One region of the Comamonas brasiliensis genome, then DNA from elsewhere that is predicted to be linked to it. Evidence: predicted binding sites of a transcription regulator. Region 1 holds the regulator's gene; each other region holds the start of a gene.
The links. Region 1 encodes HrcA, which represses chaperone genes, less so after heat shock. Its sites were predicted from a motif close to TTAGCACTCNNNNNNNNNGAGTGCTAA; they were not measured.
Positions count from the first base shown of each region.

Region 1 (9,842 bases):
GCCATTGATCCAGGCGCGGCTGCGGCCCAGGCTGTCTATGACGCGGCGCAGCAGCAAATCCTGCTCCTGCGCAAAACCCGACTCTTCCAGCCATTCGTGCAGGTGAGGGGGGCAATCGAACTCGGCGCAGATATCGGCCTGGGGACAGCCTTCGCGCACCACCTGTGCATCGGCGCGTGCGCCCAGCACCAGCTGCAGGGCATCGAGCATGATGGATTTGCCGGCGCCGGTTTCGCCGGTCAGCACCGTGAAGCCGGTCTGCCAGTCCAGATCGAGTGACTGAACAATCACAAAGTCCCGCAGGACGATGCGCTTCAACGCCATGGTCAGACGCCTCCCTCGTTCCAGCCCAGCTTTTTGCGCAGGGTGTCGAAGTAGTTCCAGCCCTTGGGGTGCAGAAAGTGCACGCTGTGATCGGCGCGGGTCACCAGGATGCGGTCGCCATGCTGCAGTGATTTCAGAGACTGCATGTCAAAGTTCGCGCTGGCATCGCCACGGCCGCCCACCACCTCGATAGTCACCTCCTGGGCGTCGGAGAGCACGATGGGGCGGTTGGAGAGGTTGTGCGGAGCGATGGGCACCATCACCCAGGCCGGAATCGAGGGGTGCAGCATGGGGCCGCCGGCCGAGAGCGCATAGGCGGTGGAGCCCGTGGGAGTGGCCACGATCAAGCCGTCGGCGCGCTGGTTGGAGACAAAGCTGCCACCGACCTCGATGCGCAGCTCCACCATGCCCGAGGTTGACCCACGGTTGACCACCACGTCATTCATGGCCTGGGCTTCAAACACGCACTGGCCGTCGCGCATGACGCGAGCATTCATCAGCGTGCGTTCGTCTTCCTCGTACTCGCCCTGCAGGATGGGCGTGATGGAGGCTTCGAATTCATCCAGGGCGATATCGGTGACAAACCCCAGGCGGCCCTGGTTGATGCCGACCAGCGGCGTGCCATAGCGCGCCAGATGGCGGCACACGCCCAGCATGGTGCCGTCGCCGCCCACCACCAGGCCGAGGTCGCAATGCTTGCCCAGGCCGTCCACGTCCATGCTCGGGTAATCGGGCAGGCCCGCATAGATGGCTGACTGGGTATCCAGAATCACCTCACAACCCATGCTGCGCACATAACCGGCAATCCGTTGCAGTGCTTCGCTGGCCGCGTCGGACGGAACCCCTGCTGCCGGTGTGTGGTACTTGCCGATCAGGGCAATATGGTGGAACGTGGATGTCATCTGGGAAATTACATCATTAAAATGAAATCATGCTCGACGAACGTGCCAAGTTATTGCTCAAAGCGCTGATCGAGCGTTACATCGCTGACGGTCAACCAGTCGGCTCGCGCACTCTTTCACGTGCGTCCGGGCTTGAATTGTCGCCTGCCACCATACGCAACGTGATGGCCGACCTGGAAGAGATGGGTCTGATCATCAGCCCTCACACATCGGCAGGCCGCGTGCCGACAGCCAGGGGATACCGCCTGTTTGTCGATACCATGCTGACCGTGGACCGCTCCGATCTTGTAACGCCCGGCCTGATCCCCGAACAGCCGCAGAAGGTGATCGCCAATGCGGCCAACCTGCTTTCCAACCTCTCCCAGTTTGTGGGTGTGGTCATGGTGCCGCGTCGCAGCTCCGTCTTCAAGCATATCGAGTTCGTGCGCCTGTCGGAGCGGCGCTTTCTGGTCATCATCGTCTCGCCCGAAGGCGATGTGCAAAACCGCGTGATCTTCACGGATGTGGATTACGAGTCCTCGCAACTGATAGAAGCCTCGAATTTCCTCAATCACCATTACGCCGGTTTGACAATGGAGGAGGTGCGCGCGCGGCTGCAGACCGAGGTGGAGCAATTGCGGGGCCAGGTTGCCAGCCTCATGCAGGCGGCGGTGAACGTTGGCGCCGAAGTCATGAGCCACCACGATCGCGAGGATGTGGTGATTGCCGGCGAACGCAATCTGCTGTCGGTGAGCGATTTTTCCAGCGACATGGGCAATCTGCGCCGTGCTTTCGACCTGTTCGAGCAGAAAACGCAGATTCTTCGGCTGCTGGACTTCTCCAATCAGGCCGATGGCGTGCGCATCTATATCGGCGGCGAGAGCCAGACCGTACCGTTTGAAGACTTGTCCGTAGTGAGCGCTCCCTATGAGCTTGACGGCAAGGTGGTCGGCACCCTGGGGGTGATCGGTCCCACGCGCATGCACTACGACAAGATGATCCAGATTGTCGATATCACATCCAAACTGGTGAGCAATGCTCTGAGTCACAAGCGTTAGGCCCTACAATGGCGAAGTTTTTCTGGTGGCAGCCACGGCTGTTGTCAGTGTTGGGGCGTTAGCTCAGTTGGTTAGAGCAGAGGACTCATAATCCTTTGGTCGTCGGTTCAAGTCCGCCACGCCCTACCAATCTACACAAGGAAAGCCCGCTATCTAAAAAATAGCGGGCTTTTTCTTTTTCTGTTGATGCATCCCATATGCATCCAGTAGTACATGTTCTGTACTTTCTAGCGGCTTGATGGCATTGCCTGCTCTCGTTTTTTGTTATTCGTCAGAGGCGTACAAGAACTGACAGTCACGCGCGTTGTGCTCGAAGGACCAGCAGCCGGACATTGCTCTCTTCATCAGCCAGGTTACCAAGGTACAAGCCTGTTCCTTCCCAAGCACAGAAGCGGTTTGGCTAAGTCTGAGCCAGTCTCAAGCCGGGTCCCGCGCCTTGGTCTCACTTCCTGCAGACAGGGCCGGAGCATTGGCAAATCGGACTTCGTGCAATGGCCTCAAATCGTTTACTGCTTCGTTGAGCCGTTTGCTGGCACCTTTGTCGATCCACCTCATGGTTGTTGAAGCTGTCGCGATGACCGATTGAACTCGGCCTGTTCCTCATACGCTGCTTCTGGCTGGCTCAGAGCGAACGGAGGGACTTTAGTCAGCGCAAAGCGGCACAGCTCCTCAACAAGAGTGGGCGTGCACCGGCCGTTGCCTCGAGTACGCAGTGACAGTCCTTCGCTGGGATATCGGTATCCGCTTCGACGTCGCAAGGAGCGCAGCGTCCACTCAGAACCTATCCGGGATGCCCATGAACATCGCGGAATAAACCGGCAGGTGCGCCATGGTGGCTTCCCTTGGCGCAGAAAACTCAAGTATGCGAATCATTGGTCGTTAACAAATGTGAAGAGCCTTTTCTTCAACGATCTCAGAAAGTGGAATGGTCATGAAAATATGCCTGCCAGTAATTGCTATTGCGCTTCAACTGTGTGTTCCATCTATGACTCAAGCCGCCAGTGGAACCATCCGATTCGTTGGCTCGATTGTGGAACCTACACACTGCAAGGTCACAGAGTTCGGCGCCGCAGCGCCCACCAAACCTCAAGCCAGTTGCTTCACGCGCGAAGGTAAGCTTGCTCCTGCAACCGAACACATGGTCAAGGTAAGCGTGTCAGATTCGCCGATGGCTGCAAGTGCCGAAGCAGGCACCATTCACCCCAGCCGAGTGGTGACACTGGAATATCGGTAGTCAAACCGATCCGCTGGGTTGACAGGATTCATGATCCTTTGGTCGTCGGTTCAAGTCCGCCACGCCCTGCCAAGCCGCACGAAAGCCTGCCGTCTTCATCAATGGCAGGCTTTTTTCTTTGTCGGGTGTGAAAAAATTGCCGGGTTTGATCTGGCGGGCGTTTTTGCACTGCTAGAATACAACCCTGTTGCGGCTGTAGCTCAGCTGGATAGAGTACTTGGCTACGAACCAAGGGGTCGTGGGTTCGATTCCTGCCAGCCGCACCACAAAACGTCAAACCTCAGAACTGCAAAGTTCTGAGGTTTTTTCGTTTCCGGGCCTGAGGCTGCCCGGTTTTCAGGCGCTCTCAGGCCTTGGGGATCAGCAGGCTGAAGGTGCTGCCCTGGCCGGGCTGGCTGCTGATCTGCAGACTGCCGCCGTGGCGCTGTGCCACGGTGCGCGTGAAGGCCAGGCCCAGGCCCACGCCGTCCATGCGCTGGTGCTGCTGCAGACGTTCGAAGGGCTGGCTGAGTCTGGCCAGTGACTCCTCATCCATGCCCGGGCCGTGATCGTGCACGGCAATGCCCCAGTGGTTGCCCTGCTCGACGATGCGGATGTCGACCACCGCGCCTGCATCTGCATCCTGCGGCTTGCCGTACTTGATGGCGTTGGTCAGCAAGTTGATGACGGCGCGGTGCAGCAGGCCGGGGTCGCCGTGCACGCAGGCTTCGGCATCCGGCAGCTCGAACACCAGTTGCACGTTCTGCTGGCTCGCCTGGGCCCAGCAGTCCGAGACGGCTTGATCCGCCAGCAGGCCCAGGTCCACAATCTCGCTGCGGTATTGCTGCCGCTGGGCTCTGGCCAGATGCACAAAGTCGTCCGCCAGTTGCAGCGACGACTGGGCGTAGCCCTCTATGCGGGCGAAGAGGGCCTCCTCCGACTCGATGCGTTTGCCCGTGCGCTGCATCTCCAGCAAGGTGATGATGGAGCCGATGGGCGCGCGGATATCGTGGGAGATGAACTGCATGGCCTGATCGCGCTGGGCCTGTGCGCTGCGCAGGTCGCTGATATCGACCAGGGTGATGAGCCAGCCCGAGGTGGGCGGTGCCTCGAAGGTCTGGCTCAGCAGCATCAGATGGCGGCCCTGGGAGTCGCGCCCCTCGCTTTGACGCGGCAGCGTGGCATTTTGCATGGCGCTGCGGCTCAGCAGGGGGGTGTTGGCGTCGGGCGCTCTGGCTGCACGTTCTTCGTCACTGGCGGCGTGGTGGAGTTCGGCCAGCAGCAAGACCAGGTCGTCGCCTTGCTGCAGGTTGAGGCCCAGGCTTTCGATATAGCGGTGGGCGGCGGTATTGGCCAGCAGCACCAGTCCGTTGCGGCCGCAGACAAAGGTGGCGGATGGCAGCTGGCGCAGGCTTTCGCTCACGAAGTGATGCAGGGAGCGCAGCTGGCGCGAGGCCTGCTCCACGGCCGAGATGCGCTGATCCAGTGCATCCCCCTTGAGAGCGCTGCGGCTGGCAGTCGGCAGCCCCTGGTCCTGCAGATCGCGCAGCTCCAGCGCCAGAAAGCGTGTCGCGGCGCGAAGGCGCAGCCAGCTCCACAGCGGGTAGGCCAGCGCCAAGCTCAGTAGCGCTGCCGCGGGCTCTGTCTGGATATGGCCCCAGCGCGGCGCCAGGCCGGCAATCAGCAGGCTGAGCAAGGCCAGCAGGATGCTGGAAATCAGCCCGCCAGAGGGGCCGAACCAGGCTAGCGCCAGCAGGCCCAGCAGCACGGGCAGCAGATTGAGGCTGCGGTTGAGCAGGGCAGATGCCGTTTCCAGGTGCGTGCCCTGCAATATGCCGTTGAGCACATGGCCCAGCATTTCCACGTTGGAGATCAGGCGTGCATCCAGGCCGATGGGGGCAGTGAATTTTTCGCCGAGACCTGCTGCGGTCGCTCCAATCAGCACGTATTTGCCGCGAAAGGCGGCTGCCGGAATGTCGCCGCGCAGGACGTCGATATAGGAGTAGGTGGTGAATGGCGAACCCAGGCTTTTCTGGCGGTCTTGCGCCGCCTGGGCAAAGGCGATGAAGCGGGGCTCCCGTTTCTGCCAGGAGTCGCCCGCCGCCGGGCCGGCTGGAGACTGGGCAGGTGGCGGGCAGGGCCCGGCGTTCTGGCCCACGCAGTGCAGGCTCAGTGCCATATGCCACCAGGGCTGGGCGGGCGTGCCTTCCTGTGCGTAAAAGCGCCGCACCACCCCGTCGGCATCCATCGGCATCTGGGTGTGGCCCAGTGCGGCAGCTTCGCCGGCAAGGCCCTTCAGCGGAGCGGTGGCGCCGTTCTGCGCGGCGCGTGTGACGGGCAGCACCACATTGCCGCTTTTTTTCAGTGCCTGCTGCAGCAGCAGATCGTCGCCGGGGTAGTCCAGGTCTTCCTCGCTGAAGACCACATCCATGCCGATGGCGCGAGGCTGGCCCTGCGCGATGCGATCCAGCAAGGCCGCGTGCAGCGCACGGCGCCAGGGCCAGCGGCCTATGCTGTCGATGCTGTCATCGTCGATGGCCACGATGACGACCTCGGGCGAGGCCGGACGCTGGTGCAGCCAGACCGAGGTGTCCTGAAGAATGCCGTTGATGCGCGGTAGCTGGCCCGGGCCGCTGAGCCACCAGGTAAGGCCGAGCAGGAAGGCGCTGAGCAGCAGCCAGCTCAGGCGCAGATTCTGCAATCGGCTTTTGCGCGGGATGGGGGCTTCAACCATGGGCATGGCCTGGTTTGGCGCTCATCAAACCATAGCTTCTAGCGCTTGGTAGATATGAATTTGAGACATGAATCCTTTGGAGTTTCATGAAATTCAAGCGCTGGCAGCTATTGTTTTTATTGACGCATCAGACGCAGGCCATCGCCGGAAGTCAGCGCCTGTCCTTCGGACGAGGTCACCCAGCTGCCGGTCTGGAATTGACGTGCGGCAGAGAGGTTGCTGCGCAGACCGTTGGCATCCTCGACCTGCATCTGCAGATAGTAGGTGCCGGGGGCCAGTTCCTGCGTGCTCCACTGCGGCTGGGTCACCCAGGTATCGACCAGGGGCGCGGCAAAACCGGTGTCGCTGGCCACCACGATGCGGTAGCGCTGGCCCTCTTCGCCTGCCCAGTGAATCAGGCTGCTGCCCTCGCCGGGCGCGCCGCCGATCTGCAGCTCGGGCGATTGCGGGGCCAAGGCCAGCTTCATCTTTTGCGGGGCGGCGAAGGGGCCCGCATCAGGCTGGCCGTTGCCCAGCGTGCGGATGCTGCCCACGCGCCACAGATATTCGCCGACGGGCAGACTGGCCAGTGCCTCGGCGGGCAGGGCGCAGTCCTTGAGCTCGCCGGCGTCGATCAGGGGCTGGGCAAAGTTGCCGTTCGCAGCGATGACCTGGATACGGTAGGCCGAGGCTTCGGCCACCTGGGTGCACTTCAGGCCGTTCTGGCCCTGTCCGACGGTGGCGTCGGGCGCTGGCGATTCATAGAGCGGGGGCACCGGATGGGCCTTCACGCGCAGCGCCTGCAGGCTGGGCCTGCCGGGAATGCCATTGGCATCGATGGCGCGAATCGCGGCAATATAGCTGCCGTCTTCCACACCCGTCAGGCGTGCCGGTGACCGGGTGAACAGGCCGCCGCGCACGATTTGCGTCAAATCCTTGTCCTGGGCCAGCAGCACCTGATAGCGCACGGCACCTGCCATGGCGGGCAGGGGCAGGCTGACCCAGCTGGCGTCTTCGATCAAGGCGGGCCAGGCCGCGATATCGGGAGCCGCCAGCATCGCCGTGGGCTTGCCGAGCTGGCCATCGGCGGACACCGACAGGCCTTGACCCGGCTTGAGCAGTTCCGAGGGCTTGCCCATATGCACGGCGACCGAGCCTTCGTCGACGGCAGCAGCCGTGCGGCCCTGCTCGTCGCTCCACACCAGAAACCGGGTGCCGCGCACACTGGTCGACGCTGCCTGGGTGCGTACCTCGAAACGGCGCTCGCCATTGGCTTGCTTGGGCACGTTGGCTTCGATAGCGCCCTCGCGCAGATCAATCACGGACTGCAGGTTGCCGGCACGGCCTTTGCGGCGCATCTGGCGCAGCTCGACATCGGATTCCGACTGCACGCGCACCAGAGAGCCATCGGCCAGGCGCACGGAGACAAAGGCGTTGGCGGGAACCTGGAGCGAATCGCCCTCTTGCAGCAACTGGCCTTTTCGCACGGGCTGGGCCGGCGCCTTGGCCGAGTCGGCGAGATGGTCGAGCGAGCGCGTGCTTTGCACATCGCCCTGCACAAACTCCACCGAGGCCATTGCCGCGCGCAGCAGACGGGTGGGAATTTCCAGCACCGAGCCGGGGCGCAGACGTAGCGGGTCCAGCACCTTGTTATGGCTTTGCAGCGCAGTCCAGCGCTTGTGGTCGCCCAGATAGCGGGCCGCCAGCACCTCCAGCGTATCTCCGCTCACCACGCGGTGGGCTATGGCATCGTTGCCGCGCGGCGTGATCTGGGCATGGGCGACACCTGTCGCCGTCATTCCTCCGAACGCCACCCACAGCATGCCAGCGCCCAGCATGGGCAAAGGGGTGCGGGCAGAGCGGAGGGTTGGACGTAAATCAGGCATTTCAGGATCAGAGGTGAAGGGGCTGCTCAAACTCAAGCAGCCGGGGTTGCAGGCTCCGTAGTTTCGGGGGCATCGAGGCGGTAACCATAGCCATAAACGGCCGAGATGGCATAGGGCTGGCCAGCACGCAGATTCAGCAGATTGCGCAGGCGCGAGACATGGGTGTCCAGCGAGCGCGATTGCACCTCGGCGTTATGCCCCCAGACGACCTCGCGCAGATGATCGCGCGAGAGCAGCCGGCCCTGGTTCTGGAACAGCGTCAGCGCCAGCGTGTATTCACGGTGCGTGACCTCCACGGGCTTGCCTTCCATCTCGATGCCGTTGGTGGTGGTGAGAAAGCGGTAGGGGCCGAAGTCAAGCACGCTTTGTGCCGTCAGCGGATAGGCGCGGCGCAGCAGGGCGGCGATGCGTGCGCGCAGCTCGCCCGCGCGGATGGGCTTGATCATGAAGTCATCGGCGCCGCTGGCCAGACCTTCGACGATGTCGGTCTCTTCGCTGCGGTGGGTCACGAAGATGATCGGTACTTCCTTGCTGATCTGCTCGCGCACCCAGCGCACGATGTCCGGTCCGCTGCTATCGGGCAGTTCCCAGTCGACAAGCAGCAGATCGAAGCTTTCACGACGCAGGGCCTGCTGAAGGGCAGCCCCCTTGAGGTAAGAGTGACAGCTGTGCCCAGCTTCCGTCGCGACTTGTTGCAACAGTTCCAGTTGTAGTGGATCGTCGTCCAGGGCAGCAATGCGCATCGGTCGTTCCTTTAGTGCGAAGGATTAAATCCGCGCTGCCTCGTGAGTGCAGAGGCAGCGTCCCATAGGGGTGAGGAGCTATTGCTCGGCGGCCTCACGCAGTTGTTCCAGAGCCTGGATCACCTGGTCGTCGCTGACGTCGGCCAGCGTCTGCAGGCGCGGCTTGAGGCCGGCCAGCGCCGTCGCGCCTTCGCGCTGCAGCTGGGCAATGCTCTGGCCCGCTTCCTTGGGCGCTGCAAAGCCGAGGCTTTGCAGCAGCAGCTGGCCGTCGGCAGCCACCAGCTTGAAGTAGAACTGGCCGTCCGTCTCGCGATACTGCTTGAACTGGGGCAGCGCCGTCTTGGCAACCTTGGTCTTGGCCTTGCTGGCCTGCGCCAGATTGCGGATGCCGACGGCGGCGCGCAGCTGCTGCAGCAAAGGAGTCGCCAGCTTGCGGGCCTTGACCGCGCCGGCCTGAAGAATCTCTTCCAGCTCGGCGGGATGGGCAATCAGATACTCGTAGCGCTCGCGCATGGGGGAGATTTCGCGGTCGATGCGCTCGAACAGGATCTGCTTGGCATCGCCCCAGGCAATGCCTTCGGCATATTGCTGGCGCAGTGCGGCACTTTCCTCTTCGCTGGCGAAGCCCTGATAGATCTGGAACAGGGCCGAGCCTTCGACTTCCTTGGCTTCGCCGGGAGCGCGCGAGTCGGTGGTGATGCTGTTGATGAGCTTCCTGAGCTGCTCGCGTGGTGCGAACAGCGGAATCGTGTTGTTGTAGCTCTTGCTCATCTTGCGACCGTCAAGGCCGGGCAGGGTGGCGACGGACTCTTCCACCACGGCTTCGGGCAGGGTGAAGTACTCGTTGCCGTAGATGTGGTTGAAGCTGGACGCCATATCGCGCGCCATCTCCAGATGCTGGACCTGGTCGCGGCCCACGGGGACCTTGTTGGCATTGAAGATCAGGATGTCGGCACCCATGAGCACGGGGTACATGAAGAGGCCGGCGGTCACGCCGTCGTCAGGTTCGGTGCCGGATGCATTG
Region 1 covers NZ_JAANES010000003.1:419,558-429,399, reverse strand. The annotation lists gene recN (DNA repair protein RecN) at 1-324, opposite strand, end outside; gene DJFAAGMI_RS14600 (NAD kinase) at 327-1,226, opposite strand; gene hrcA (heat-inducible transcriptional repressor HrcA) at 1,256-2,263, shown strand; tRNA gene DJFAAGMI_RS14590 (tRNA-Ile) at 2,316-2,392, shown strand; tRNA gene DJFAAGMI_RS14585 (tRNA-Arg) at 3,687-3,763, shown strand; gene DJFAAGMI_RS14580 (CHASE2 domain-containing protein) at 3,844-6,210, opposite strand; gene DJFAAGMI_RS14575 (FecR family protein) at 6,327-8,033, opposite strand; gene DJFAAGMI_RS14570 (response regulator transcription factor) at 8,108-8,818, opposite strand; gene DJFAAGMI_RS14565 (tryptophan--tRNA ligase) at 8,897-9,842, opposite strand, start outside.

Region 2 (9,842 bases), 200 kb from region 1:
CTGGCTCCCGGCCAGAAGGATGAGGACAGCCTGCCGCCCTACGCCGTGCTCGACGAGATTCTCAAATGGCATATCGAGGGCCAGCACCTGTCCAGCAAGGAATATGCGCAGGCCGCGGCCTTTGTGGATAGGCTGCGCACAGAAGCCGGTGGCCCCGAGACCATTGCCCGCGTGCAGAAGCTGGTGTTCCGCAGCGAATACAAGCGCCGCCAGGCTCCGCCCATGCTCAGAGTACGCCCACGGGCCTTTGGCACGGGCCGGCAGATGCCGATTGCGGCACACTACGAATAGCAATGCCCGGCATCTGCTTGAGACAAGCTGGCAACGCCTTGCAGCACCTTGGGTGCGGCCGAGCGCTTGGCGGCTTGTCTCGAATGCCGACTTTGGCCGTACCGGGCCTGATTAAACATTAAAAAGTGAGCTAATTCTGCTTACCCAGTAAGCGTTTGGCACGCTTTTTACCCATATTTTGCCCTTGCGGGCGCCGATTTCTGTACGGGTTTCGCTCTCATGCCTCAAGCCAGTCCCAACACCTCCAGCAAGCGTGTCATCGCCGCCGCACCCGAGACCCTGCCCACCTCGGTGCCTCTGCATACTGCCGTGCTGATCGGCCGCTTCCAGCCTCTGCACAACGGCCATATGGCCTTGCTGCACGCCGCACTGGAGCGGGCTCGCCAGGTCGTGGTGGTGCTGGGCAGCGCCTGGCAGGCACCCAACCCCAAAAACCCGTTCAGCTGGCAGGAGCGCGCGCAGATGCTGCGCAATGCGCTATCGAAAGAGGATGCCGAGCGCGTACGCTGCGTTCCCGTGCGCGACTATTACAACGAGCCGCTGTGGGTGCATGCCGTGCGCGAAGCCGTGCAGGCCCATGTGCCCGAAGGCGCGAGCGTGGCACTGGTCGGACATTTCAAGGACTCCAGCAGCAGCTATCTGGCACGCTTTCCGGGCTGGGAGCTGATCAGCCTGCCGCGCCTGGGTCAGTTTGACGCCACGCCACTGCGCGAAATCTTCTTCGGTGAAGGCGACGCCTCGCCCGAAACCATGGATGCGGCTCTGGCCAGGCTTTCCTCCCAGATGCCCGAGAGCACGCTGGACTTTTTGCGCCGCTGGGCCCAGACACCGCTGTATCTGCGCCTGCAAAAAGAATGGCATATGTTGCAGGACTACAAGCGGGCCTGGGCCAAGGCGCCTTATGCACCGGTGTTCGTCACCGTGGATGCGCTGCTGCGCTGCCGTGCCAAAGGCCAGGATCAGGTGCTGCTGATCCAGCGCGGCCATGCTCCAGGCCAGGGCCTGTGGGCGCTGCCCGGCGGCTTTCTGGAGCAACGTGACAGCCTCTGGCAATCCTGCATGCGCGAGCTGCGTGAAGAAACCTGCTCTTCCATCAGCGAGGCCGACCTGCTGGCAGCCCTGCAGGCCGTGCAGGTCTTCGATCACCCAGACCGCAGCCTGCGCGGGCGTACCATTACCCATGTGCACTATCTGGATCTGGGCGTGCAGCCCAGCCTGCCCCCGGTACAGGGCGCGGACGACGCTGCCCTGGCCCGCTGGGTGCCGATTGCCGATCTGCCCCGCATGGAGGCCGAGTTCTTCGAGGACCATTTCCAGATCCTGTGCCAGTTCCTGCCCGTGACTCTGGCTCAGAACGAGCCCGAGCGCCAGGTCGCCTGATACACAAAACCATAGCTTCAAGCGCTTTACCATCAAGCGCTGGAGCCACTTTTTCCTGATATTTAATGAGCCAGCTCCATATCCGCCCCGCCACCGAGCAAGACATCGACCTGATCTTGCACTTTGTGCGCGAACTCGCCATTTATGAAAAGGCCGAGCATGAGGTCAAGGCCACGCCCGACCATGTGCGTCGCACGCTGTTCTGCGCCAACCCAGCCGTCTTCGGCCTGATCTGCGAGATTGACGGCCAGCCCGTGGGCTTTGCCGTGTACTTCTTCAACTATTCCACCTGGCAGGGCCAGCACGGCCTGTACCTGGAAGACCTGTACATCACGCCTGACGCACGTGGCCACGGCGCCGGCAAGGCCCTGCTCCAGCATCTGGCCCGAGTTGCCATGGAAAAGGACTGCGGCCGCTTTGAATGGAGTTGCCTGGACTGGAACACGCCCTCCATCAAGTTCTATGACAGCCTGGGCGCCCTGCCGCAGACCGAGTGGATCCGCTATCGCATGAGCGGCTCGGCCCTGCAGGCCATGGCTGCTGGCGACAAATAGGACTGAGCTGCAGGCCGGATCATCCAGAGTGATGTGTGTAGACCTTCAAAATGATGCGCACCCCTTTTCAGATTGAGTGTACGCAACATCAACAATGCGGCGCGTTCGCGCTTGCGCCAAAATGAATGGTTTTGCAAAACAATAACAAAGGCGGCAATCAGTGCTGACCTTTCACACTATCTCTGGAATCCAGAATGCCAAGCTATCAAGAACTCATCGCTCAGAAAAGTGCGCTGGACAAGCGCATCGAAGAAGCGCGCAGCACCGAAGCCAAGGAAGCCCTGGCCACCGTCAAGCAACTGATCGCCACCTTCGGCTTTACCTCTCAGCAGGTCTTCCCCTGGAAGCCTGAAGAAAAGAAAAAGGTCGAGGCCAGGTACTACGACCCCGAAAGCGGCGCGACCTGGACCGGCCGCGGCAAGCCTCCGAAGTGGATCGAAGGCAAGGACCGCAGCCAGTACGAAATCAAGACCACGCCTACCGTGGACTTCAGCGCCCCTCGCGACGAAAAGAACCCGTTCCCGGTTCAGTAAACGGCCGGGCCCGTTCAGCCCCCAGCGGCCTGCTCCGTCGGCAGCGGCGCCTTGAGCATGCGCACCAAGGCTGTCACGTTCAGGCACTGGATGAGCAGATCTCCGTCATTGGCACGGATCAAGCGATCCACCAGTTGATCTGCCGCCCCCGCCATTGCAGGCGCCAGTCGCAACTGCCCGCTCTCGAAGCGCACCACGCCTTCGAGATCGCTGACCAGCACGCCCAGCTTGAGCCCCTGGTGCTCCAGCACGATCACCTGGCTTTGCGCCGTCCTGGTCACGGGCTTGCCAAAGAGCATTGCTCCCAGATCAAAGACCCAGACATAGCCAGCCACGACTCCCTGGCTGCGCCGCGCCAACGTTCCCACGCAGTGCGGCAAGCGACCGGCTGAAACGGGGGCGATGGCCGAGGCACTCTGGGCCTCGAGCACGCAGGCCGCATCGACGGCAAGCACGCTGCGCCCCACAAAAAAAGTCGCCATCTCCATACCCAATGCGCTGCCCTGACTGGCCGCCGCCAGGCCTTGCACCCTGGTATTGCGGCGACCGACAGCCGCCTGGGCATCGTCCTGCACGGCACCAAAAGCCTGCACGGACAGCGCAAGCACCTCTTCGCGATAGCCGTCGCTGCGTTTGAACTCCCGGTAGCCGCTACCCGCCGTGATCGCCACCACGCAGTACTGACCTTGGTACACCATGGCACGGGCCATGCTCTGGCCTGGCGCCAAGGCCAGCATCTGCGGCGGCAGATCCAGCCGCATGCCCGGCTGCAGCTGCACATCCGAGGAGGACATGACCATGCCTGATCGGTTCAGATAAGCCACCTGTCTGCTGGTTGCGCCTCCTGCCTGCACGCCGGTCACGCCTTCCAGCATGGCCTTGAACTCACGCTGTGCATGAAACACCAGGCCGATCCCGCCCAGCACCATCCCGTCGACGTTGCGTATGGCCGCGTGATAGACATAGGTCGGGCCATCATCCTCGTGCTGCACACAGGGCCTCCATGGAGACACGTGATAGGCCTGGGTCCCTGCCAGCGCCAGGACCTGATGCAGGCTGTCCGCCTCTATATGGCTGCCCAGCAGCTCGTGGCTCTCAGCCTGCCCTCTATGGCTGACGGCCACGACTTTGCCGCGAGCGTCGTAGACCATGATTTGCTGGTAGACCGTATAGAGATCGTGAATGCCGGTGAGCAACCCGCACACCTCGCTCACCAGATCCCCCGCCTTCTCCCCCAGGGCCAGGGCTTCCAGCAAATCGGACAGCTGCGGCGTCAGTGCCCACCAGCGGCAGTCGTTGGCGCGCTCGTAGAGATTGCGATCCAGCAGATCCACCAGCAGACTCGTCAGCAGGCTGTTGTCCCGCAGTGCGGTATTGAGCACCGTGCCATAGAGCGCATCAATGGATTGGGAGAAGACCTCGTTCGTCCGCGCCCCCGTCTCGCCAATCTGCTCCAGCACGGCTTGCAGCCGCGTGTTGTCCATCTGCTTGCCTGCAGTCATCACCCGCCCGTTCCAGACCACACGGCGTATGGTGTCCGCCGCGCTGTGGATGGCGTGCAGGGGCGGGCAGAAACGATGTGCATGCGTCAGCAGACCCTGAGCCACCGCGGCATCCAGCCCATCCAGACCCGCTTGCGATTGAAGACCGAAGGCCAGCTCCAGCGGCGTCATGATCTGCGCTCGCCAGCCCTTGGGGCCCATATAGCCTTGATAGCCTGCCGATGCCGCAGACTGCACCAGATAGGTGCGTCCCCCATGCACATGCAGCACGCTCGCACCATCACGGTGAGGCTGCACATTCGCGCCCACACCAATCCAGTGCAGATCGCTGCTGGCCAGCACCTGACCCTGCTCATCCAGCAGCAGGGCGATGCTGGTCTGCGCCTCTGGTGCGCCACTGCCGTCGACCTGGTCGCGTCCGCTCCAGATGCCTTGCATCTCACCGTCGAAGTCAAAGCACAGGCACAGCACGCCCATGGCTTGCCGGTTGATGGGGTCCAGCATGCGATGCGCATAGATCAGACCGCTGTCATGGCCCGGCAGCAGGTCGGTGGCACCAAAGCTCTGCACAAAGCCAGGGCTTTGCAGCGCACGGGCAATCAACGCATCCCGGCATGGCTGATCTGTGGCCTGACTCCTCTCGCGCGCACTCGCTCGCACCCTGCCCTCGGCATCCAGCAGCAGAATGTCCGCATAGACCGTGTATTTACTCCGATACGCCTGCAGACGCTGGGTGATGGCTGCCTCATCGCCATCCAGCCCAGCCATGAAACCGCACAGCACGGCATCGGTCGCCAGAAACCCCACATCGGCCGTGCGCTCGTAGAGATTGCGCACCAGGGTATCGATCAGATGCTGTGCCTGACTGGACAGCCCTGCCGTCACTCCAGCCACCGCCTGCATGACCATGGAGCGCACCAGATCCTGCTCCAGCCGCTCGAAGCCGCCACGCGTGGCGGCCATCATGGGCAACAAGGCCTGAGCTTCCTGAGGGCAATTCATCTTGGCGGAGGACTCTATGAGCCGCCACATCAGATTCAGCTCTCTGAGCGAACTCTCGCAGCGCCCGACTTGGCGCATATGAGGAATGAAGACGTCTGTCTGCAGCAGATCCTGGGCGCGCTGCGCCGGGGCAGTCATGGTTTCTAGAGGCATGTTCTGGCAGAGCAAAAGCCAGGCCTATTTGTAAAAACACGTTACACATGACCCAGAACAAACCCTGCTCCTTGAGCAATTTGCCCTCTGATCGGCTGGGGGGAGGTCTTGAAAGCTCGGGAAATTGCCTTATTATTAGCACTCGATGGGGTTGAGTGCTAACAGCTTGACCCTAGATATTCCGAATGTCGGCCAGGATGGCTGGCAAGTCTTGTTTCAACTTTGTTGATGTATTTAGGAGTTGGTATGAACCTGCGTCCCCTGCACGATCGCGTGATCGTCAAGCGCCTCGAAAACGAAACCAAGACAGCCTCGGGCATCGTGCTCCCTGATGCTGCCACCGAGAAGCCTGACCAAGGTGAAGTGCTGGCTGTGGGTCCCGGCAAGCGCAATGACAAGGGCGAACTGATCGCCCTGAACGTGAAGGTCGGCGACCGCGTTCTGTTCGGCAAGTACTCTGGCCAAACCGTGAAGATCCACGGCGACGAGCTGCTGGTCATGAAGGAAGACGACCTGTTCGCAGTCGTCGAGAAGTAATCCTTCCCGAACACCTCCCCTATTCATAGCTGCCGGCGATTGATTGATAAGCGCTGGCAGAACATTTGAACCCCATTCTTTAGGAGCCAAAAATGGCAGCAAAAGACGTAGTTTTCGGCGGTGAAGCACGTGCACGCATGGTTGAAGGCGTGAACATTCTGGCTAACGCAGTCAAGGTTACCCTGGGCCCCAAGGGTCGCAATGTGGTGCTGGAGCGCTCCTTCGGCGCCCCCACCGTGACCAAGGACGGCGTGTCCGTGGCCAAGGAAATCGAACTCAAGGACAAGCTGCAGAACATGGGCGCCCAGCTCGTGAAGGAAGTGGCCTCCAAGACCAACGACATCGCTGGTGACGGCACGACCACCGCTACCGTGCTGGCCCAGGCCATCGTGCGCGAAGGCTCCAAGTACGTGGCTTCCGGCCTGAACCCCATGGATCTGAAGCGCGGCATCGACAAGGCTGTCGCAGCCCTGGTGGAAGAGCTGAAGAAGCAATCCAAGGCCACTACCACCTCCAAGGAAATCGCCCAAGTCGGCTCGATCTCCGCCAACTCCGACGAATCCGTGGGCAAGATCATTGCCGACGCGATGGACAAGGTCGGCAAGGAAGGCGTGATCACGGTTGAAGAAGGCAAGTCGCTGGACAACGAACTCGACGTCGTCGAAGGCATGCAGTTCGACCGCGGTTACCTGTCGCCCTACTTCATCAACAACCCCGAAAAGCAAGCCGCTGTTCTGGACAACCCCTTCGTGCTGCTGTTCGACAAGAAGATCAGCAACATCCGCGACCTGCTGCCCACACTGGAAGCTGTAGCCAAGGCCGGCCGTCCTCTGCTGATCATTGCCGAAGACGTCGAAGGCGAAGCCCTGGCAACTCTGGTGGTGAACACCATCCGCGGCATCCTGAAGGTGGTGGCCGTGAAGGCACCTGGCTTCGGCGACCGCCGCAAGGCCATGCTGGAAGACATCGCCATCCTGACTGGCGGCAAGGTCATCGCTGAAGAAGTGGGCCTGTCGCTGGAAAAGGTGACCCTGGAAGACCTGGGCCAAGCCCAACGCGTCGAAATCGGCAAGGAAAACACCACCATCATCGACGGTGCTGGCCAAGCTGCTGAAATCGAAGCCCGCGTCAAGCAAATCCGCGCTCAGATCGAAGAAGCGACCAGCGACTATGACCGTGAAAAGCTGCAAGAGCGCGTGGCCAAGCTGGCCGGCGGTGTTGCCGTGATCAAGGTTGGCGCTGCCACCGAAGTCGAAATGAAGGAAAAGAAGGCCCGCGTGGAAGACGCCCTGCACGCTACCCGCGCTGCTGTGGAAGAAGGCATCGTGGCCGGCGGTGGCGTGGCCCTGCTGCGCGCCAAGCAAGCCGTTGGCGCCCTGGCTACCGGCAATGCCGAACAAGACGCTGGTATCAAGCTGGTGCTCAAGGCTATCGAAGCCCCTCTGCGCGAAATCGTGGCCAACGCCGGTGGCGAGCCTTCGGTGGTCGTGAACGCCGTGCTGAACGGCTCCGGCAACTACGGCTTCAACGCTGCCAACGACAGCTACGGCGACATGCTGGAAATGGGTATCCTGGATCCCACCAAGGTGACTCGCACTGCTCTGCAGAATGCCGCTTCCGTGGCTTCCCTGCTGCTGACCACCGAGTGCATGATCGCTGAAGCCCCCAAGGCTGATGCAGCTCCTGCCATGCCCGACATGGGCGGCATGGGTGGCATGGGTGGCATGGGCATGTAATTGCTCTGCTGCTACCGGGTGGTCTGCACCATCCGGTTTTGCGCAAAAGAAAAGGCCGCATCTGCGGCCTTTTCTTTTGTGTCGCGCTTCACGAGCTGCTCGGCTCCGGACACAAAAAAGCCAGCCGATATCGGCTGGCTTTTGCATCCAAGGATTTGCCTCAGAAGCGATGACGCAGACCGATGGTAATGCCGGTACGCTTTTTCGCGCCATTGGCATCAAGCATCACGCCCGCACCGCCCTTGGTCTTGGTGTGGTCCACCGCGAAATATGCATCGGTACGCTTGGAGAAGGCATAGTCGGCCACGGCAACGATAAAGTCAGCCTTGCCATTGAAGGCGCCAGTCGCCGATCCCGATTGCTTGGCATGGTAGTAGTGCATGCCGGCATTGAGCTGCGGAGTGACCTGGTAGCCAAAGCCCACCTTGAACATCTCACGCTTGTTGGCAAAATTGCCAGGTGCATTGCCCGCGATAAAGCCACCATTGGACGAACCTGTCCAATATGCGTTGAGCAAGCCGGCATCAAAAGCAGCACCTGCGCCCGCAGCCGCCAGACTATCCTTGACCTTGTTCTGGCCATAACCAGCCATCAGATAAAGAGGCCCGGTGCGATAGGAGCCGCCCAATGTCCAGGCATCCACATCGGTGCCGGCCGGCAAGGTCGAGCGCTGGAAAGCGCCACCCACAGAAATGCCGTTGGCAGAATAGCGCAGATAGCCACCTGCCGTCTTCAATGCCAGTCCGCCCGGAGTCATATCCACTCCAGCCCCTTTCTTCGCAAAGGTATTGCTTTCGTCAAACGAGTACTGCAAGCCCGCACGAACAGGGCCAAACTCGGCCACGTACTTCAGCATATTGTTTGCACGCGCGCCCAGAGACATGCCGATTTCAGGCTTGTAGGCATCCATATAAGGGGAATATGGGAACGATGCGTAGGTGGAGGTCACCAGATCGAACAAGACGTTGTATTGGCGACCCATGGTCAGCTGACCAAAGCTGGTGCTGCGCAAGCCTACCCAGGACTGGGCGAAATAAGGCTGTGCGGTGCTTGGAGTGCCGGAATCCGTCCAGAAACGATTTTCCAGATTGGCAATCGCCGACAGGCCGCCCCCCAGATCTTCCTTGATATTGATACCCCAGCGGCTTTCGGACATGCCGCCGCCAATCATTTTGGTCAGACCGCTTTTATTCGCTCCCTCATTATTCGTATGGCGAATTGCCGCATCCACAATGCCATATAGCTGAACGCTGCTTTGTGCATATGCCAGAGTTCCCATGGTTCCCAGCACAGCCAAGGCCAATGTTTTTTTCACAAATGAAGCTGCCATTGTGTTGCCTCTCTCTTAATTCAATTCGCAAACAGTTGGTGGAAAATTCATTCTAGAAATGCTTTCCTCAACCGCGCGAGCATTGGCACAAGCGCAACACAGGCCTTTCCCTCTGGGGGCAAACCTCTCAGCAATCACCCTTTAAGGTCTAACCCGGAAAAACAAAAAAAGGCCTGTCTTTCGACAGGCCTTTGGCTTTTAAGCAGTTACTGGCTTACACCAGCAATTGATTAGAAAGCGTGGCGGATACCAACTTGCACGCCAGCTTGGTTACGGCCGGAACCGTCAGCCTTCAGGCCCACGGTGTCGCTCACACCCTTGGCAGCCAGAGCGATAGCGGAACCGTCTTGGTTCTTCAGGTAAGCAACAGTGCCGTACAGAGCAGTGCGCTTGGACAGGTTGTGCACATAGCCCAGCGACAGTTGGTGAGCCTTAGCAGGACCTTCTTGGTCGTAGTAAGCGTACTGAGCCTTCACTTCGCCCACGCCACCCACGGGAGCGGACACGCCCAGCAGGTAGTTACGGAACTTGGCGCTGGAACCAGCATCGGGCTTGTACTTGATTTGCTGAACGTTACCCACAACCTTGGCCACGCCGAAGTTGTAAGAAGCGCCGATGGACATTTCGTCACGGTCGCCAGTGCCGCCGTTCAGAGTGCCGTAAGCAGCAGTCACGCTCAGGGGGCCGTTGTCGTAGCCAACGTTACCACCAGCATAACGGCCGGTCTTGCCCACGCCTTGCTTTTCGTCGAAAGCGTAGCTCACGTTAGCAGTGAAGCCGCTGAAGTTGGGCGAAGAGTACGACACCATGTTGTTAGCACGGAT
Region 2 covers NZ_JAANES010000003.1:615,417-625,258, forward strand. The annotation lists gene DJFAAGMI_RS15510 (NAD+ synthase) at 1-291, shown strand, start outside; gene DJFAAGMI_RS15515 (bifunctional nicotinamide-nucleotide adenylyltransferase/Nudix hydroxylase) at 511-1,671, shown strand; gene DJFAAGMI_RS15520 (GNAT family N-acetyltransferase) at 1,737-2,225, shown strand; gene DJFAAGMI_RS15525 (H-NS histone family protein) at 2,420-2,758, shown strand; gene DJFAAGMI_RS15530 (chemotaxis protein CheW) at 2,773-5,400, opposite strand; gene groES (co-chaperone GroES) at 5,662-5,952, shown strand; gene groL (chaperonin GroEL) at 6,045-7,688, shown strand; gene DJFAAGMI_RS15545 (porin) at 7,849-9,018, opposite strand; gene DJFAAGMI_RS15550 (porin) at 9,249-9,842, opposite strand, start outside.
Region 2: the regulator HrcA is predicted to act here: its motif matches at 5,551-5,577, upstream of groES (co-chaperone GroES).

Region 3 (9,842 bases), on a different contig from region 1:
TCAAGGGCGCGGTGCTGACCTTGGTCGGGGCATTGGCGGCGACGAAGGCCAGTACCTGGGAGCCCAGATGAAAGTGGCGCATGATGAGCCAGTTGGCCTCCGGAGAGAGAAATTTCTTCATGCCGAAGGCCAGCAGGCGGTGCAGCAGCATGGAGTGCGACCAGCGCTTGGGCAGAAAGATCTTCAGCGCCTGAATGATGATCATGGACAGCCGCGCCAGCGGCCGCATGGCGGGCAGAAAGAACTGGCGCGAGCTGCTGCTGCAGTCGCGCAGCCAGGCGGCCTTGACGTCATCGGGCAGAGGCGTGCTCTGGTCGAGGTAGAGCGCCAGCCAGGGGCTGGGGTCGCGCTCGTCCCAGACATGGTCGTTGAATTCGTTCTTCATGGCTCCTCGCGGTGCTTCTTGCTGTTTCTGGTTAGCGCTCGGTCAGCACATGCTGAAACTGCATCAGGTACATGGCTGCGGTGTTGCGTGCGGTCTGCAGTATGGCCTGCTGGGCCGTGCCTTCGCTGTCCAGCTCCAGTGCCATCTGAACGGCCAACAGCCAGCGCTCCAGATGGTTCTCATCGTTGGCGCCGTGGTACTCGAGAAAGCGGAAGGCATCGGGCGGCAGCGGCAGGCTCTGGCGCAGCAGGGGCAGCAGGCTCGGAACGATGCGCTGACCTGTGCCTTCGATGATGTAGATGGCGCCCAACAGGCCGATTGGGTTGGGCGTGGCAGCCAGGCTGTGCAGATAGGCATTGAGCGCTTCGCCGCCGGGGTTGCGATGCAGGCGGCTGATGTCGGTCTCGGTGCCGCCGGCCTTCAGATAGTCGCTGTGCAGAATCTTGAAGTCGTTCTGCTCCTCCCCTGCATGCAGGTCGATCAGCGAAGCCAGCGTGGCGTAGTCCCCGGTCAGCGAGGCAGCGCCTTCTCGCATCCACAGACTGCCTTCGCGCACCTGGGGAATCCAGTGGCTCATCCAGCGCAGATAGTCGGTGATCTGCAACTGGCGCGTGCGCATGCGCTGCAGCAGGGGAGTGCGCCAGACATTGCTGCGGTAGTCCTGCCAGATGCTGGCCAGCTCGGTCAGCAATGGAGCCAGCTGTGCTGGAGCGGTGGCCGGGTCATGCGGTGCGGCGATGCTAGAAACATCGGGAAGCGCATCATCGGCTAGCGTCGCAGTCTGCACGGATTTTTGAGGAAAATTGGCCTCAATCGATTGCTGGGTATGCGTATCCAGCTCTACTTCCCATAGCATGTAGCCGGCGGTAAAGCGGCCCGACTCGGGGATGAAGCAAAGCACGGTGTCGCCAGCTTTCAGGCTCTGGCCCTGCTTTTGCAGAAACTCCGACAGCATGATGAAGATGGAGGCTGCACCCGTGTTGCCGCGCCAGGCCAGATTGCTCCACCAGCGCTCGCGTGGAATGCTGAGCTGGGCCTTGCCCAGCAGCTCGTCGACCACGGGAATGAAGCGCTCCGACGAGTAGTGGCAGAGAAAGTGGTCGATGCCGCGTTCGGGCACCCAGCCCTGGTGGGCCAGGGCTGCATATTCGTGAATGCAGACATCGAACAGATGCGGCAGCAGACGAATGTCCTGGCGCAGTGCCAGAGCGCCTGCGGCTTCGGCGTCGCTCCAGGCAGGGAAGTCCAGATGGCTTTTGCCGCGATCGGCCGTCATGCCCAGTTGCATGCACACGGGGTAGTCGCCGGCAAAGCTGCGCTGGTGCGTCCACTTGAGCTTGAGGCGCAGTCCGTTGGCCTGGGGCAGGGCCTTGGGGCCGCCCAGCAACACGGCGCCTGCGCCGTCGGAGAGCATCCAGCGCAGAAAGTGGGCGTCAAAGTCGGTGTCGTAGCCCTGGGCCGCAAAGCGTGAACGCTTGAACAGGCGCGAAGGCATTTCGCTGGCTACTGACAGGGCCAGCGCATGGGCGCCGCTTTCCACGGCCAGGGCTGCGGCTTGCATGGCACCCACACTGGCGGCGCAGACCCCATGCACGGACAGCGTTTCCATGGGCGGGGCGGCCATCTCGCCCTGAATCATGCTGGCAAAGCCGGGCATCAGCGCATCGCCCCCCGAGGAGCCACTGGACAGAAAGCCGATGTCGGAGAGCTTTTTGCCAGCCAGGGCCAGGGTCTCCTCGATCGCGCCGGCAGCCATGCGGGCGTTGCTGAAGACCGTCTGGCCTTCACCATCAATGGCGTAGTGGCGGGTCTGGATGCCGTTCTCGGCCAGAATGCGGCGCTTGATGCGCTCGGAGATGCGGTTCAGCGGTGCGACAAACGCATCCATGCCAGCGTTGTCCACCGGGGCGCCAGGCAGAAACATGCCGGCAGATTGCAGATAAACCTTGGAATAGGCGACAGGCATAGATCCTCAACAGGTTTTTACTTCACAGCGTCGGGCGGCATCTGCGGCTCGGTTCTTGCCGCAGGCCAGACCAGACCCAATACAAACACGCGTCCCATATAAGGCAGCAGGCCGCCTTCATTCAATGCGGGAGTGACCCGTTGGCGGTAAATGCGCTCATGCAGTCCGCTGAGTTCGGACCAGTGGGCATGCGGGCATTCATGGTGCGCGGTGTGCAGGCCAATATTAAAAAGCAGTGGGTTGACCAAGCCTTCAAAGTTGCGCGCGTAGTTCAGCTCGATACCCGGGGTATTGCGCAGTGCTCTGGTCAGCGGCCTTCCATCGGCATGGGCATGTTGAAGATAGTTGGTGGCCAGCAGCCAGTGCAGGCCGTGCAACTGGGGAACGATGATGAAAATCAGGGCCTTCTGCCAGTCCAGCCAGAGAAAAAAGCCCCAACTGCCCAGCCACAGCAGGTATTGCCCCATGCAGTAGCGAAACGCTCCAGGCCAGTGACGACGGAGATTGTTCAGCCAGCGAAAGAACAGCGGGTACAGCACGCAAGCCGCCTGCACCGGGTGAATCAGGTAGCCCCAAAGATGGTTGGTATCGCCACCCCATTCGGGCCGGTAGGTGCGCGCCAGATCGCGCGGTCCGTGGCGAAAGCGGTGGTGGTTGGCCACATGAGCAGGCCAGAACACAAAGGTGGGATGGCCTTGAAGCAGGGTCAGCCAGTAATCGGTCAGGCGGTTGGTCCAGCGCCCCCGCCACATGCGCGCATGGGTGTGGTTGTGGTGAATCACGCCCACACCTAGGGTCAGAAACAGCTCGACGCCGTAGAGAATGAAGCTGAAGCCCTGCGTCCATTGCCACCACACCAGCAGCGGCAGCAGCAGCATGTAGAAGACGGATTGCCAGTCGCGCCAATGACGCAGTGCGGGATAGCGGCGCCTGCTCATTCAGCGACGAGGGCTTTGGTGAACGCTGTCCGTGACCCGCGTTCGCATGATCTGGTCCATGAAGGCCAGTGCAAAGCCATAGTTGCCGGCAGGGCGTGCGTGATGCAGATGGTGACGGCGGCTGGCAGCCAGTGGGTGCGTGTCGGAGACCTTGGGGAAAAAATCGTAGTTGGAATGGCCGATCAGGTTGAGGATCAGGCTTAGCACTGGTACCGAGGCCAGCGACCAGAAGTAGAAGTCATGCACCAGCATGGGCAGCAAGATGATGTTGCCCAGCATCAGCGCTTCGATGGGGTGAAAACTGTAAGTGGACCAGGGCGTGGTCACCACGGAGCGATGATGGTCACCGTGATAGCGCACCAGGCGGCGGGTGTGCAGCAGGCGATGGTTGATCCAGAAGTGCACATCGTTCCAGATCAGCAGCGCAAAGATCTCAAGAGCAATGCGTCCGGCGCTGGCCGTGGGCGAGAGCTGCGCCCAGCCCAGCTGCAGCAAGCCCCAGGGGACGATCATGCCGATGCCGAAGATCAGAATGGAATGAAAGGACTGGCGCCATTCGCGCTGCAATTGATCGGGCTTGAGCGGGCGCGTATCCAGTGGTCTGCCGATGCCCGCTCGGGCGAGAAATGCTGTCAGAGCGTCCATGAGCAGGCCGCCCAGCAGATAAATACCCCCGAAAAAAACCAGACCCAAAGCCATGACTTGCCAGGCATTGAGCTGTGTGAACCAGGTACCAGCGTCCATGAAGGCTCCAAAAGCGGTGGCGCAGCCCCAGAAACGTCAATGCGCCCGACGGCATAGCGTAAACCCATGCCTGTCGGGCGCATGATAAAGGACGCTGCGGTAGCTTCAGTCGATACCCGGAGTAGCTTCAGCGTGTGGGATGGAGGAGAACTGGCGCACCTCATCTGCGTGACAGCGAGCAAGCGCCGCCGCGCAGCGAGGCTGCCGTCCCCCTTGTGGGAAGCCGCAAAGTGGCTCAGAGGGCGTGTTTACTGCGCCGTGATGCCCTGCTCGCGGATGATGGTGCCCAGCGCCTTTACGTCTTGCTGTATGCGGTTGCTCAGGCCTTCAGGCGAACTGCCCACGGCTTGCCAGCCTTGCATGGACAGCTTCTGGCGCATTTCTGGTGTGCGCACGATCTCGCTGACGGCCGCCGCCAGCTTGTCCACATGGGCCTTGGGCATGGACTTGGGTGCTGCCACGGCGTTCCAGATTTCCAGGTCGAAGTTGTTGACGCCGAGTTCCTTGAGGCTGGGCAGGCCGGGAGCCAGCGGACTGCGTGCGGCAGAGGTCACGCCAATGCCGTGCAGCTTGCCGGCCTGAATCTGCGCCATGGCCAGTGCCGGAGGCAGCATGGACAGCTTCAAATCTCCACCCTGAATGCCGTTGAACACCTGTGGGTAGCCGGTATAGGGCACATGCACGGCCTTGATGGCCGAGCGGCTCTTGAGCAATTCCATGCCCAGATGGCCCACGGTACCGACGCCGGGAGAACCATAGCTCCATTTGTCGCCAGCCTTGGCGGCCGCTTCCATGAAGGCCTTGCCTTGAGGGGCCGACGAGGGGGCCACCAATACCAGCGGTGCGACGCCAATCAGGCTCACGGGCTGCAGATCCTTGATGGGGTCGTAGCGCACAGCGGGGTTGAGCATCTTGGCAATGGTCATATTGCCGTTGATCATCACGCTGAAGGTGTAGCCGTCGGCCTTGGCCACGTATTCACCGGCGATATTGCCGCCTGCACCCACACGGTTTTCCACGATGATGGTCTGGCCCAGCTTTTTTTCCAGAGGCTCGGCCAGTGCGCGCGCGCTCAGATCGGGCGAGGAGCCGGCGGGGAAACCCACGATCAGGTGCAGGGGCTTGTCGGGCCAGTTGTCAGCCGCCACGGCGGCCGGAGCCATGGCAGTCGCCATCATGGCGACGCCTGCAGCAATCAGGCTGCGGCGGGACAGACTCTTCAGAATTTGCGAAGTGCGAATAGGCATGGCAGGTCTCTTTTGAATTTTTGATGGGTGATCGGTGTGCATGAAAACATGCATCGATTCCGAAAAATAAAAAACCCGGAAATTATCCGGGTTTGAGGTTCAGCATTTCAGCCTTTTAATGACTTGGTGCGCAAGTTGGCGTTTACGCAAACTCGGCCAGCGCTTTTTTCATCTTTTTCATGGCAGCTACTTCAATCTGGCGAATGCGCTCGGCGCTCACGCCATATTCGGCAGCCAGCTCATGCAGTGTCATGCCGCCGGAGCCGTCGTCATTGACCTTGAGCCAGCGTTCTTCAACGATGCGGCGGCTGCGGTCATCGAGACCCTCCAGGGCCATGACCAGACCATCGGTCGCCAGATGATCGCGCTGACGCGATTCAAGCATGGCGGTAGGCTCGTGGCTGGCATCGGCCAGGTAGGCGATGGGGCCGAAGGCCTGCTCTCCGTCATCGCTGGGAGAAGGATCCAGCAGCACATCGCCGCCGGCCAGACGGGTTTCCATCTCGATGACTTCCTCGCGCTTGACGTTGAGCTTGGCAGCGACAGCGTCAATTTCGTTCGAGGTCAGGGTTTCGCGCAGGGCCAGTTCATCGTCGGCCATGGCGGCGTCGGACTTCAGGTCATGCTTCATCGAGCGCAGATTGAAGAACAGCTTGCGCTGGGCCTTGGTCGTGGCGACCTTGACCATGCGCCAGTTCTTCAGAATGTATTCGTGGATTTCCGCCTTGATCCAGTGCATGGCGTAGCTGACCAGACGCACACCCTGATCAGGGTCGAAGCGTTTGACAGCCTTCATCAGGCCCACATTGCCTTCCTGAATCAGGTCGCCGTGAGGCAGGCCATAGCCCAGGTACTGGCGCGAGATGGAGACGACCAGACGCAGGTGAGACATCACCAGACGCCCGGCGGCGTCCAGATCATTGTGTTCTTTGAGTTTGCGAGCGTAGTCCTGCTCTTCCTCAAGGGTGAGCATTGGCATACGATTGACCGCCGAGATATAGGCATCCAGGTTGCCCAGCGGAGGTACCAGCGCCCAGGGGTTCGCGGGCGCCAAGGCAGTAGCAATGGAGCCGGAGGCAGTTTTCATTGCAGGTTTCCTTTCTTCCATGATCTTCATATTAGCACTCCATTAGAGAGAGTGCTAAAGACAAAGTTCCCACAGCTTTTGTTGGTTTTCTGATGGCGCAGGCGGCTCGTAGCGATTCATCGAGAATTTTTCACATTCCCATCCATCCTGGCCTTTTCCGGCATCCAGAGCAGTGCTCTAGCTGGAATGAGAGGCCAGGTTGTGCAGGCTCGCTCTGATTAATGTCTCTAATTTCCTGGCCGCCGAGCTTCGAGGTGCGTGGCGGCGCATCACCATGCCCAAGGGACGTTGAATTCCAGGGGCCGACAAAGGAATCTGCGCGAGGCGGCCGGCCTGTAGCAGCGATATGGCTGTTTCGGGGAGTGCGCTAATGCCCAGGCCCGCACTGACCAGAGCTCCTATGGTTGCAATATGGTCAACTTCAAAGACAGGAGCGAAATAAAGCCCTTTTGAGATCAGGTCCGCATCAATGTACTGGCGCACGCTGGCAGAGCTGGGCATGGAGACATGTGGATAGTCCAGAGTGCTCTCGATCGCGACGGGACCTGCCTGCTTGGATAGAGGATGGTCATCGGGACAGATGAGAAAGAACTGGTCCTCCATCAGTTGCTCATAGGCGAGGTCTTCCTGTTTGGGATCGGCTGCCGTGAGCGCAAAGTCGACCTTGCCATCACGAACGAGATCAAACGCCGGGCCCGACAAGGTATCAAGCAAGGCAAGGCGCACCCCGGGGTGAATCCGCGTGAATTCGGCAAAGACCTTTGGCAGCAGCGAGGCGGCCAGGGAGGGAAGTGCGGCAACGGTCACCGAACCTGTTCTGAGCTGTACGGTGTCCGTCACGGCGCGCAAGGCACGCTGCGTGTCGCGCAAGATCTCCTGGGCATGAGCGATAAAGACATGGCCCGCATCGGTCAGCTCGACGGCGCGAGTGGTGCGCTCAAACAGTCTTGCCCCGATCTGGGCTTCTGCACGCGCAATCAGGGCCGACAGCGCAGATTGCGAGAGATGAACCTGGAGGGCGGCTTGGCCAAAGCTCTTGGTCTGGCTCAGAGCGACTACCGCTCTCAGGTCTTTGGTTGATAGATTGGCTTCCACCACCGCAGTATAGGTAGCGGAGCTGCAGCTTTTTGCAACTCCGCCATCTGGGCTTATTCAGCAGTGATATTGCTGTCTTTGATCAATTTGGCCCACTTGGCGTACTCGGCATTGATGATCTTGGCCGACTCTTCAGGCGTGTTGTAGGTGGCAATGGCGCCCTGGGCGAGCATGGAGTCCTTGACATCCTGCCTGGACAGAATCACTTTCAACGCCGAATTGACCTTCTGAATGACTGCAACTGGCGTTCCTGCAGGAGCCGAGAGCGCAAACATGGAGCTGACCTGCATGTCTGGAAATCCGGCCTCCACCACAGTAGCGATATCGGGAACCGAGGCGACGCGTTCTTTGGTTGTGGTGGCCAAGGCCCGGAGCTTGCCTGCCTTGATCTGGCTTTGTGCGGCAGGAACGGTGTCAATCATGGCATTGATCTGACCGCCGAGCAGGTCGGAAAGAGCGGGGCCGCTGCCTTTGTAGGGCACATGAACGACTTCCACCTGCGTCTGGCGCTTGAACATCTCGATCGAGAGATGCTGGGGTGAGCCATTGCCTGCGGAAGCGAAGGTGACGCTGCCAGGGCTGGCCTTGGCCAGGGCCACCAGTTCCTTGACGGATTTCGCCTGAACATTGGGATTGACCACAAATACCAGCGGAACGCTGCCAACCACCGAAATGTGAGCGAAGCTCTTGTGGATGTCAAAAGGAGTCACCGCAGGCGTTAGCGCTGCATTGATGGTGTGGCTCGTGAAGGCGCCCATCAGCAAGGTGTAGCCATCGGCAGGTGATTTGGCGACTTGACCCGCCCCCAGACTGCCGCCAGCTCCGGCACGGTTATCGACGACGAACTGCTGCCCGAGTGTGTCTGAAAGCTGCTTGGCGAGAACGCGGCCGATGACATCGGTCGCTCCGCCCGGCGCATAGGGAACCACCAGCCTCACGGGTTTGTTGGGGTAGTCGGTCTGCGCAATGGCTGCTCCCGATGCGCCGACTGCAACGAGGGCGGTTGCAAGCAGGTTAAAGAGCTTGCGGCGGCGCATGCCCGGATTGACGGGTTCTGTGGGTTTCATGAAGTCTCCTTAGGGTTTTCAGGTATGCGCTTTCTTGTTCGAGCGCTCGATTTTTCTTTTAATCAATAATATTATTAATAATCAATGCATCAACAATGGTTAACCCTTCCATGACGAACAAGCCAGACCAGCAAGCCACGATTCATCCGGAAGCCGCATCGAGCGGCATCTCCAAAGGACTCACCAACTACGGTGATCGCGGCTTCTCTCTTTTTTTGCGCAAGGCCTTCATCAAAGGAGCGGGCTATACCGACAAGGCGCTGGACAGGCCTGTGATCGGTATCACGAACACCGGCAGCTCCTACAACCCTTGTCACGGAAACATGCCGCAACTGATTGAGGCGGTGAAGCGAGGCATCCTGATGGCCGGTGGGCTTCCCATGGACTTCCCGACCATCTCCTTGCACGAGAGCTTTTCCCAACCGACCAGCATGTATCTGCGCAACCTCATGTCCATGGACACAGAGGAGATGCTGCGAGCGCAGCCCATGGATGCAGTCGTGCTGATTGGGGGGTGCGATAAAACAGTGCCGGCTCAGCTGATGGGCGCGGCTTCGGTCGGACTGCCGGCGGTTCAGCTGGTGACCGGCTCCATGCTCACCGGATCGCATCGAAGCGAAAGAGTGGGAGCCTGCACCGATTGCCGACGCTACTGGGGTAAATTCCGTGCCGAAGAAATTGATGCGGAGGAAATTTCCGACGTCAACAATCAGCTCGTCGCCAGTGTGGGCACCTGCTCGGTGGCGGGCACTGCCAGCACGATGGCCTGTATCGCAGAGGCTCTGGGAATTGGTCTTCCTGGTAGCGCGACCCCTCCCGCGGTCACTGCCGACCGCATCCGGATTGCTGAACGGTCCGGTGAAGTTGCCGTGCACATGGCGCGTACAGGATTGAGCATTGACAAGATTCTCACGCCAGCTGCTTTCGAGAACGCCATGCGCGTGCTGCTGGCCATGGGAGGCTCGACCAATGCCATCGTGCATATGGCCGCGATCGCAGGTCGTTTGGGATACGAGCTGGATCTCAAGGCCTTGGACGTCATGAGCCGCAATACTCCTGTGTTGCTCGACCTCAAGCCGTCCGGCGACCACTACATGGAGGACTTTCATGCCGCGGGCGGCATGCATACCCTGCTTCGAGAGCTCAAGCCCCTGCTGCATCTGGATGCTCTGACCGTGACGGGGCGTACCCTGGGCGAGGAACTGGAGGCGGCAGGTCCCGGCTTCAAGCAGCATGTGGTGAAGACTCTGGATGCCCCTTTGTATCCACAGGGCGGCATTGCCGTGCTGCACGGCAATCTTGCTCCAGGAGGA
Region 3 covers NZ_JAANES010000002.1:166,209-176,050, reverse strand. The annotation lists gene DJFAAGMI_RS09115 (DUF6999 family protein) at 1-385, opposite strand, end outside; gene DJFAAGMI_RS09110 (iron-containing redox enzyme family protein) at 417-2,351, opposite strand; gene DJFAAGMI_RS09105 (fatty acid desaturase family protein) at 2,369-3,289, opposite strand; gene DJFAAGMI_RS09100 (sterol desaturase family protein) at 3,290-4,033, opposite strand; gene DJFAAGMI_RS09095 (Bug family tripartite tricarboxylate transporter substrate binding protein) at 4,282-5,280, opposite strand; gene rpoH (RNA polymerase sigma factor RpoH) at 5,423-6,367, opposite strand; gene DJFAAGMI_RS09085 (LysR family transcriptional regulator) at 6,545-7,465, opposite strand; gene DJFAAGMI_RS09080 (Bug family tripartite tricarboxylate transporter substrate binding protein) at 7,516-8,529, opposite strand; gene DJFAAGMI_RS09075 (IlvD/Edd family dehydratase) at 8,640-9,842, shown strand, end outside.
Region 3: the regulator HrcA is predicted to act here: its motif matches at 6,399-6,425, upstream of rpoH (RNA polymerase sigma factor RpoH).